Regions from separate parts of the Pseudoalteromonas sp. UBA2102 genome, predicted to be linked through region 2. Evidence: predicted binding sites of a transcription regulator. Region 2 holds the regulator's gene; the other holds the start of a gene.
What was found. The regulator LexA, encoded in region 2, represses DNA repair genes until DNA is damaged. The targets are predictions, from matches to a motif close to TACTGTATNNNNATACAGTA.
Positions count from the first base shown of each region.

Region 1 (4,267 bases), on a different contig from region 2:
CTTCCAACCGTAATGATCTAGCATCTCTGCACACTCTACCCAAATGGCTCTGTACCACTCAAAACCTTGGCTAAACCATTGATCATGAACTTTAGTGTTCATGGCATTTTGCATTTCTAGCATTACTACTAGCTTATTTAAGTTGGCTGACATATCGTTTCCACTTGAGCTTTTAAATTACGCTTATGATACAGGCAAATAATAAAAAGTGCATTTTTGATCTATTATAAACAGCACATAAAAACAAGGCAGGAAATAATGATGAGTAAAGTGTTACTGCACACCTTGGCGACTATTGTAATGGCTGCTTTTTTAGTAACGAATGCGCAAGCAAGTACAGAAGGAATTGCTACAGCCCCCGAGCAAGTATCACCATTATTACCGGGCTTAAGCGTGCCTAATATAACGCTCAAAGATCAACATGGTAATAATGTAGAGTTACAAAAGCGCTTTGCTGAAAAAACAACGGTGCTTATTATTTACCGCGGTGGTTGGTGTCCTTATTGCTCAAAACAACTGGCTAATATACAAAAAATTGAGCAGCAACTCGCTAATTTAAACGCGCAAATTATTGCAGTATCGCCAGATAGCCCAGAAAAACTAGCCCAAAGTAAAATAAGTTCGCCAAATTATTTACTGCTTTCAGATGATAGCTTAACCCTAGCAAAAGCCTTGGGTTTAGCTTATTTTTTAGATGATAAAACAGCCGCTATCTATCGCAATAAGCGCGGTGTTAACTTTGTTGATGCCCAAGGCAAGGTAAACGTCGCCTTACCTGTACCGGCTGTATTTGTAATTGATAAAAGCGGCGTTGTGTATTTTCAGTACGCAAACCCTAATTACAAAGTACGTTTAACAGAGGAGCTATTATTAGCTGGCGTTAAATCAATAGAAAATCAATAATCTGTAGTTATACCAATCGACTTAAATATTTAATCATTCTAGGGTGCTAAATAGAGCGCTATAAATGCCTAATAACTTAACACCATTGATATTACAAAAAAGGCCAACTAGGTTGGCCTTTTAAACGTTTAACGCGAGCCAGTAAACTCAGCCCACGACTCTATTAAATCTATAAAATCTTCAAAGCCACAACCACTCACTAGGCCATTTTCTTCAAGCATTAAGTCATCATCTTGATAGGCGACTAAATCTTCGCTGTCTTGGTGTAGGGCATGGGCTTCAAATAAGGCTTCGTCTTTAGAGAGTATTAAGTCTATCTCTTGGCCTTTTAACGTTATTGGCTCGTAACTTGTTTTTACCGAGCTAATAAGTGCTTGTACCATCGCGACTTTTTCTTTGCCAATTTCTTCGTTTAACCAGCGGCCAATTAGGGCATGCTCGCTGCTTATTTTAATGCGCAGCCCACTAATAGGGTCACGTATAAATTGATATTCCATAATTTTTACTTTTAAAACGCTAATGCACTAATTATACCCATAAATAGCCTTAAACACCGACCCTAAAACGCAAAATAGCGCCAATGGGCGCTATTTAAATAGGCGACATAAAAGCTAACTTCGCGATCTAAAACGTGCAGCATCTATAATCGACCATAAATAAATAATAGGCACGAGTACAAAGCCTACTAATACATAAATAAGTGCGTAACTAATTATAATAGCTAGCGCAAAAAAGATAGCGGCTAAAATTCGCCCTTGTACCAATTGCCCTAAACCAGGAAAAAATATATTACACAACGCTGCAATAACATTACCGCCAGAACCTTGATCAGCCATACTCACCTCTGTAGTTAATTAATTTTAAGTTTTAGTTATTTACTTACTATCACACTTTATGCCAATTTATTAAAGCTTAAAAATCAAATAGTTAAATTACTACTAAATAACTGCTTTAGTATTTTTTACTAAATATAGGTCAATTTGATTATTTTTATTATTAATTATCGTTACTTAAGAGTACAAAAAAGCGACTAAGGGATTAGTTTTACAAGTATTTTTAGAATAGCTGTTCATAAAAACAGTATTTTATTTAGCCTAACAAAAACACCTGTTATACTGCCCTCATTATTGATTGAAAAGGCGTAACGATGGACGTTTCTGAATTACTCGATGGCTTAAATGACAAACAACGCGATGCCGTTGCAGCCCCACTACAAAACATGCTGGTATTAGCAGGTGCTGGTTCGGGTAAAACACGTGTTTTAGTTCATCGTATCGCGTGGTTAATGCAGGTTGAGCAAGCATCAGCCTATAGTATTTTTGCGGTTACCTTTACTAATAAAGCCGCTAAAGAAATGCGCACCCGTGTTGAAGAAACCCTAAAAGCCCCTGTCGGTGGCATGTGGATTGGTACATTCCATGGTTTATCACACCGTATTTTGCGCGCTCATCACCGTGAAGCAAACCTGCCAGAAGCCTTTCAAATTTTAGACTCTGACGATCAACTTAGAATGATCAAGCGCTTATTAAAATCAATGAATATTGATGATAAAAAGTGGCCCGCCAAACAATTTGGCTGGTACATCAGCGCTAAAAAAGATGAAGCCCTGCGCCCTAAAGATATTCAAGCCTACGATATAAACGAGCAAATGATGCTACGTGTATATGCCGCCTATCAAGAGGCGTGTGACCGTGCTGGTTTAGTTGATTTTGCAGAAATACTGCTACGTAGCTACGAAGTACTTAAAAATAATCCTACGCTACTTCGCCATTACCAGCAGCGCTTTGCCCACATGCTGGTAGACGAGTTCCAAGATACCAATACCATTCAATACGCATGGCTAAAGCTACTTGCTGGTGATACACAAAGCATTATGATTGTAGGCGACGATGACCAGAGTATTTACGGTTGGCGTGGCGCTAAAATAGAAAACATTAAACGCTTTCTAACTGATTTTGACGCCGAAACTATTCGCCTTGAGCAAAACTACCGCTCAACCGCGACCATTCTAAAAGCATCTAATGCGCTAATTAAAAATAATTCAGAGCGCATGGGTAAAAGCCTTTGGACCGATGGTAACGAAGGCGAGCCTATATCAATTTATGCCGCCTTTAACGAGCTAGACGAAGCCCGCTTTGTAAGCAGCAAGCTACGCAGCTGGTTAAATGCTGGTAATGCGCTGCAAGACGCCGCTATTTTATACCGTAGTAACGCACAATCTCGTGTACTCGAAGAAGCCATGCTTCAAGAAGGCTTAAAGTACCGTATTTACGGTGGTATGCGATTCTTCGAACGTCAAGAAATTAAAGATGCGCTATCGTACTTACGATTAGTAGGAAACCGCCAAGACGACGCCGCATTTGAGCGTGTAATTAACACCCCTGCGCGCGGTATTGGCGATAAAACACTTAGCCATATACGCGACTGTGCGCGTGCTGAGTCTCTGCCTCTTTGGTACGCCGCTAAAGCAATTGTTGAACAACAACATTTATCGGGTCGTGCGGCAAGCGCTGTTACAAAATTTGTAGAGTTGGTAGAGCACATAGAAGATAAAATTAGCGACCTTACACTGCAAGAGCAAGCCAAATACGCTATTCAAACCTCTGGCCTTATGGCTATGTATCAAGCTGAAAAAGGCGAAAAAGGCCGAGCTCGCGTAGAAAACTTAGAAGAGCTTATCAGTGCCTGCGATCAGTATGAACTCCCCGAAGAAGAAGAGTTTAGCTCACCACTACAAGGCTTTTTAGCTTATACATCGCTTGAATCTGGTGAAGGCCAAGCCGATGAACACGAAGACGCTGTGCAAATGATGACTCTTCACTCTGCTAAGGGCTTAGAGTTTCCGCTTGTGTTTATGGTGGGCGTTGAAGAAGGCATGTTCCCATCGCAGCAAAGTAATGAAGAGTCAGGGCGCTTAGAAGAAGAACGCCGCCTTTGTTACGTGGGCATGACCCGTGCCATGGACAAACTTTACATAAGCCATGCCGAAAGCCGTCGTTTATACGGCCAAGAAAAGTACCATAGCCCATCGCGATTTTTACGTGAAATACCCGAAGATTGCGTAGAAGAAATTCGTATTAAAACACAGGTATCACGACCGCCTGCTGCAGGGCGTTTTAGCGCATCAGTAAGCCATGCTGTATTTGAAGAAAGTGGTTTTAACTTAGGCCAACGTGTACTACACGCTAAATTTGGTATTGGCACTGTGCTTAATTACGAAGGCAGCGGCGCGCAATCGCGTGTGCAAGTAAACTTTGATGACCTCGGTAGCAAATGGTTAGTAACCGCATATGCACGACTTCAAGCTGTATAAGCACTGTGTTGAGCAATTAACGCAGCAACTAACTGGCGCAAAGCATCGTCA
Region 1 is NZ_DCYU01000136.1:3,992-8,258, reverse strand. It holds gene B2R65_RS17500 (dUTP diphosphatase) at 1-153, opposite strand, end outside; gene B2R65_RS17495 (peroxiredoxin-like family protein) at 259-903, shown strand; gene B2R65_RS17490 (YacL family protein) at 1,032-1,400, opposite strand; gene B2R65_RS17485 (hypothetical protein) at 1,515-1,739, opposite strand; gene uvrD (DNA helicase II) at 2,051-4,216, shown strand; gene B2R65_RS17475 (tRNA(Met) cytidine acetyltransferase TmcA domain-containing protein) at 4,194-4,267, shown strand, end outside.
Region 1: the regulator LexA is predicted to act here: its motif matches at 1,967-1,986, upstream of uvrD (DNA helicase II).

Region 2 (4,267 bases):
AGCTTGAGTCTAAACAAGATATTAGCGCCCTAGTGGCAGACTTAAAGAAAAACGCGATGGTTTTGCATTATGACAAAGACGAATATCGTCAATTGGCGCGTATTGAAGCCTCAGGTGATATAACCACGCCAGACAAAGCAATCAACCACTTATGTGAATTAATAGAGTCGTGTTCACGTAATGCGCTTAAGCAGTGGCTAAGCTGTTCGCGCAGAACGTTTGATATAGGCTTTGAGTCGGGCACGTCACCTAAGTGTTTTAACCAAGCTCTACATGCAGATACACTACTACGTATATCTGCCATTGGCGCTGGTATGGAAATAACGATTTACCCTATCGAAAAGTAGCCATAGTTAACTATTTGCGCTCGACAACCGCTGCGGTCATTTTTGATACGCAGCAAAGCTCGCCGCGGCTATTGGTTATTTTTATTTCCCATACAGAACTGCGCTTACCAATATGAAATGCACGAGTAACGGCGGTTAAAGTGCCATTTCGAGAGGCCTTTAAGTGGCTGGCGCTAATTTCCTGTCCAACACAATAAAATTTTGTAAAGTCCACTACAAAGTTAGCGGCGTAGCTTGCTACGGTTTCAGCAAGTACCACATTTGCGCCACCATGTACCATACCAATAGGATTATGATGCTCAGGAATAGCAGGCATGGTAGCCACTAGGTAATCATCTCCTATTTCGGTTATTTCTATGCCCATGGTTTTCATCAGCGTGCCTTGGCCGTTTATTCCCTCATCTAACTGTTTGCAAAGCTCTAATGTGATGGGTTGATGCCAAATACTCATAATTACTCCTTTATATTGAAAGCAAATTTATAGCATTTTAAATACTGAACGTCTGCAATTACCTAAAATTTATCCAGGCGCGGTGTATTTAGCTATTTTAAAGCACAATTTAAATTTGCGATTTTTATTTAACTGTATATACTCACAGTTAAATGTACTGTATGGAAAACCAGTTGTATGCGACCATTAACTAAACGCCAAGCTCAAATACTCGAACTAATAAAAGTTTTTATTAAAGACACTGGTATGCCTCCTACACGTGCCGAAATTGCGCAAACACTCGGTTTTAAAAGTGCCAATGCTGCAGAAGAGCACTTAAAAGCGCTTGCCAAAAAAGGTGTTATTAAAATGAAACCAGGCGCAAGCCGTGGTATTCAATTGGTTGAAGAAGAAGAGCCAGAGCAACTAGGTCTGCCATTAATAGGTAGAGTTGCAGCGGGTTCGCCTATTTTGGCGCAAGAACATGTTGAGAGTCACTGTAAAATAGACCCACTCATGTTTAAACCAGCCGCCGACTTTTTACTGCGTGTTAACGGCATGAGTATGAAAGATATAGGTATTATGGATGGTGACTTGCTTGCCGTACACCGTACTCAAACAGCAGAAAACGGCCAAGTTGTGGTTGCACGAGTAGATGAAGACGTAACCGTAAAACGCCTAGAAAAAGCAGGCCGAAAAGTATTATTACACGCCGAAAACGAAGAGTTTACGCCAATTGAAGTAGACCTTGAAAACGAATCGTTTAATATTGAAGGGTTAGCCGTTGGCGTAATAAGAAATGCCGATTGGATGTAATTTTTAACTATTTTTAATTAATATTTATAAATGCGCACTTTTTAGTGTGCATTTTTGTTTTAAAAACAAACCTTCCACCGTCTCAAAACGCCCTAAAATTATTTAGGCTGTAAACTTTTTTTCACTCATACTTTTATCTTCCTAAGCGTGTTACATCCCTTAATTTTGCTCGTATCTTGGCTGTTAAATAACAATTTAATACGCCGTCATTTAGTCAATACTAAAATATCACTTGATTGTTTTTTATACTAAAACTTGCTTGTTGTACGTTTTTTAGCTAATCATTAATGTGCTGGACTAACAATAACTCACAGCTTTTTAGTTATGAGAACACACAATATACACAAACCTTTTGTTGTCCTAGCGATACCAATCAAAAATAAGATTGGTTAAAAAATAAAAATAACGAATTGGCGTTTAAGCCGTATGCCTCTTCGCTTTGCATTCGCAATAGCATCAAAGGAGCCGTCACATGGGTAAACTGACCTCTACCTTGTGGCTTGTGTTGATTATGTTCCCGCAGCAAGTGCTGGCTAATAGCCAATACAATATGCGCAAGGGCGTAACCGATATAAGTAATAATGTATATCAGCTACACATGACCATATTTTTAATATGTTGTGTGATTGGGGTGATAGTGTTCGCAATAATGTTTTGGGCACTGATTCATCACCGTAAATCTAAAGGGGCAGTTCCTGCCCAATTTCATGAAAGTACCAAAGTAGAAATTCTTTGGACTGCCATTCCGTTTGTTATTTTAATTGCCATGGCAATCCCTGCCACTAAAACCCTCATTGCGATGGAAGATGCCAGTAAGGCCGACTTAACCATTAAAATTACAGGGTCACAGTGGAAGTGGCATTATGAATATATGGGCGAAGACGTAGAGTTTTACTCTATTTTATCTACCCCTCAAGACGAAATAGCCAACCTTGCTAATAAAAACCCTAATTACTTACTTGAGGTTGATAAACCTTTAGTACTGCCAATTAATCAAAAGGTGCGTTTTTTAATGACCTCTGATGATGTTATTCACTCTTGGTGGGTCCCCGATTTTGCCGTTAAAAAAGATGCCAACCCGGGGTTTATCAACGAAACGTGGACCAACATTAACGAAGAAGGTATTTACCGGGGACAGTGTGCAGAGCTGTGCGGTAAAGATCATGGTTTTATGCCCGTGGTGGTTGAAGCTAAATCGCAAGAGGACTTTAACGCATGGCTTGCAGATGCTAAGCAAGCTAAGCAAAAAGCCGCACTTGCTGATGCAGCATTGCTTGAGACAACAATTCCTAAAGAAGAGCTAATGACACTAGGTGAGCAAGTGTATATGGCAAGTTGCGCTGCGTGTCATCAACCTACTGGTATGGGTTTACCGGGCGTATTTCCTGCGTTAAAAGGCAGCCCCATTGTTTTGGGTGATATAAAAGATCACATTGATGTAGTGATTCATGGCCGCCCAGGAACTGCAATGCAGGCATTTGCAAAGCAGCTCTCAATTAAACAACTTGCAGCGGTAATTACCTATAAACGTAATGCGTGGGGTAATGAAACGGGTGATGTCATCCAACCTAGTGAAATTCAGGCAGCACTTGATGCGGAGGCGAACTAATGAGTAGCATAGTAGAACAACCTAACGCCAATAACGCTCACCACGGCCATCACCCAGCCAAAGGTTTTAAACGTTGGTTATACACAACAAACCATAAAGATATTGGCAGCATGTACTTAATTTTTTCGCTGACTATGTTTTTAATTGGTGGTGCAATGGCCATGGTTATTCGGGCTGAGTTATTTCAGCCAGGATTACAATTGGTAGACCCACACTTTTTTAACCAAATGACCACAGTACACGGTTTAATTATGGTGTTTGGTGCTGTAATGCCAGCCTTTACGGGACTTGCTAACTGGATGGTACCGCTTATGATTGGCGCGCCAGATATGGCACTGCCCAGAATGAACAACTGGAGCTTTTGGATTTTACCCTTCGCTTTTTTAATTTTATTGGCATCGTTATTAATGCCTGGAGGCGGCCCCGCATTTGGCTGGACGTTCTATGCGCCGCTTTCAACAACGTACAGTAACGACAACACCGCAATGTTTGTGTTTGCAGTGCACATTATGGGGATTAGCTCAATTATGGGCGCAATAAACGTTATTGTGACCATTGTTAATTTACGTGCCCCAGGCATGACATGGATGAAGCTACCATTATTTGTTTGGACATGGCTAATAACCGCATTTTTATTAATTGCTGTTATGCCCGTATTGGCCGGAGCGGTCACTATGGTGCTCACCGATAAATACTTTGGAACCAGCTTTTTTGATGCGGCAGGCGGCGGCGACCCGGTGATGTTTCAGCACATATTTTGGTTTTTTGGCCATCCCGAAGTGTACATCATGATTTTACCCGCTTTTGGTATTATTTCGACCATAGTGCCTACATTCTCACGTAAAAAACTATTTGGTTATGCCTCAATGGTTTACGCAACCTCCTCTATCGCATTACTGAGCTTTATAGTGTGGGCGCATCATATGTTTACGACCGGTATGCCCGTTGCTGGCGAGCTATTTTTTATGTACGCGACCATGCTGATATCGGTGCCTACAGGGGTAAAAGTATTTAACTGGGTAGCCACTATGTGGCGAGGGTCAATAAGTTTTGAAGTGCCTATGC
Region 2 is NZ_DCYU01000055.1:50,017-54,283, reverse strand. It holds gene B2R65_RS06955 (hypothetical protein) at 1-347, shown strand, start outside; gene B2R65_RS06950 (PaaI family thioesterase) at 358-798, opposite strand; gene lexA (transcriptional repressor LexA) at 976-1,593, shown strand; gene coxB (cytochrome c oxidase subunit II) at 2,066-3,202, shown strand; gene ctaD (cytochrome c oxidase subunit I) at 3,202-4,267, shown strand, end outside.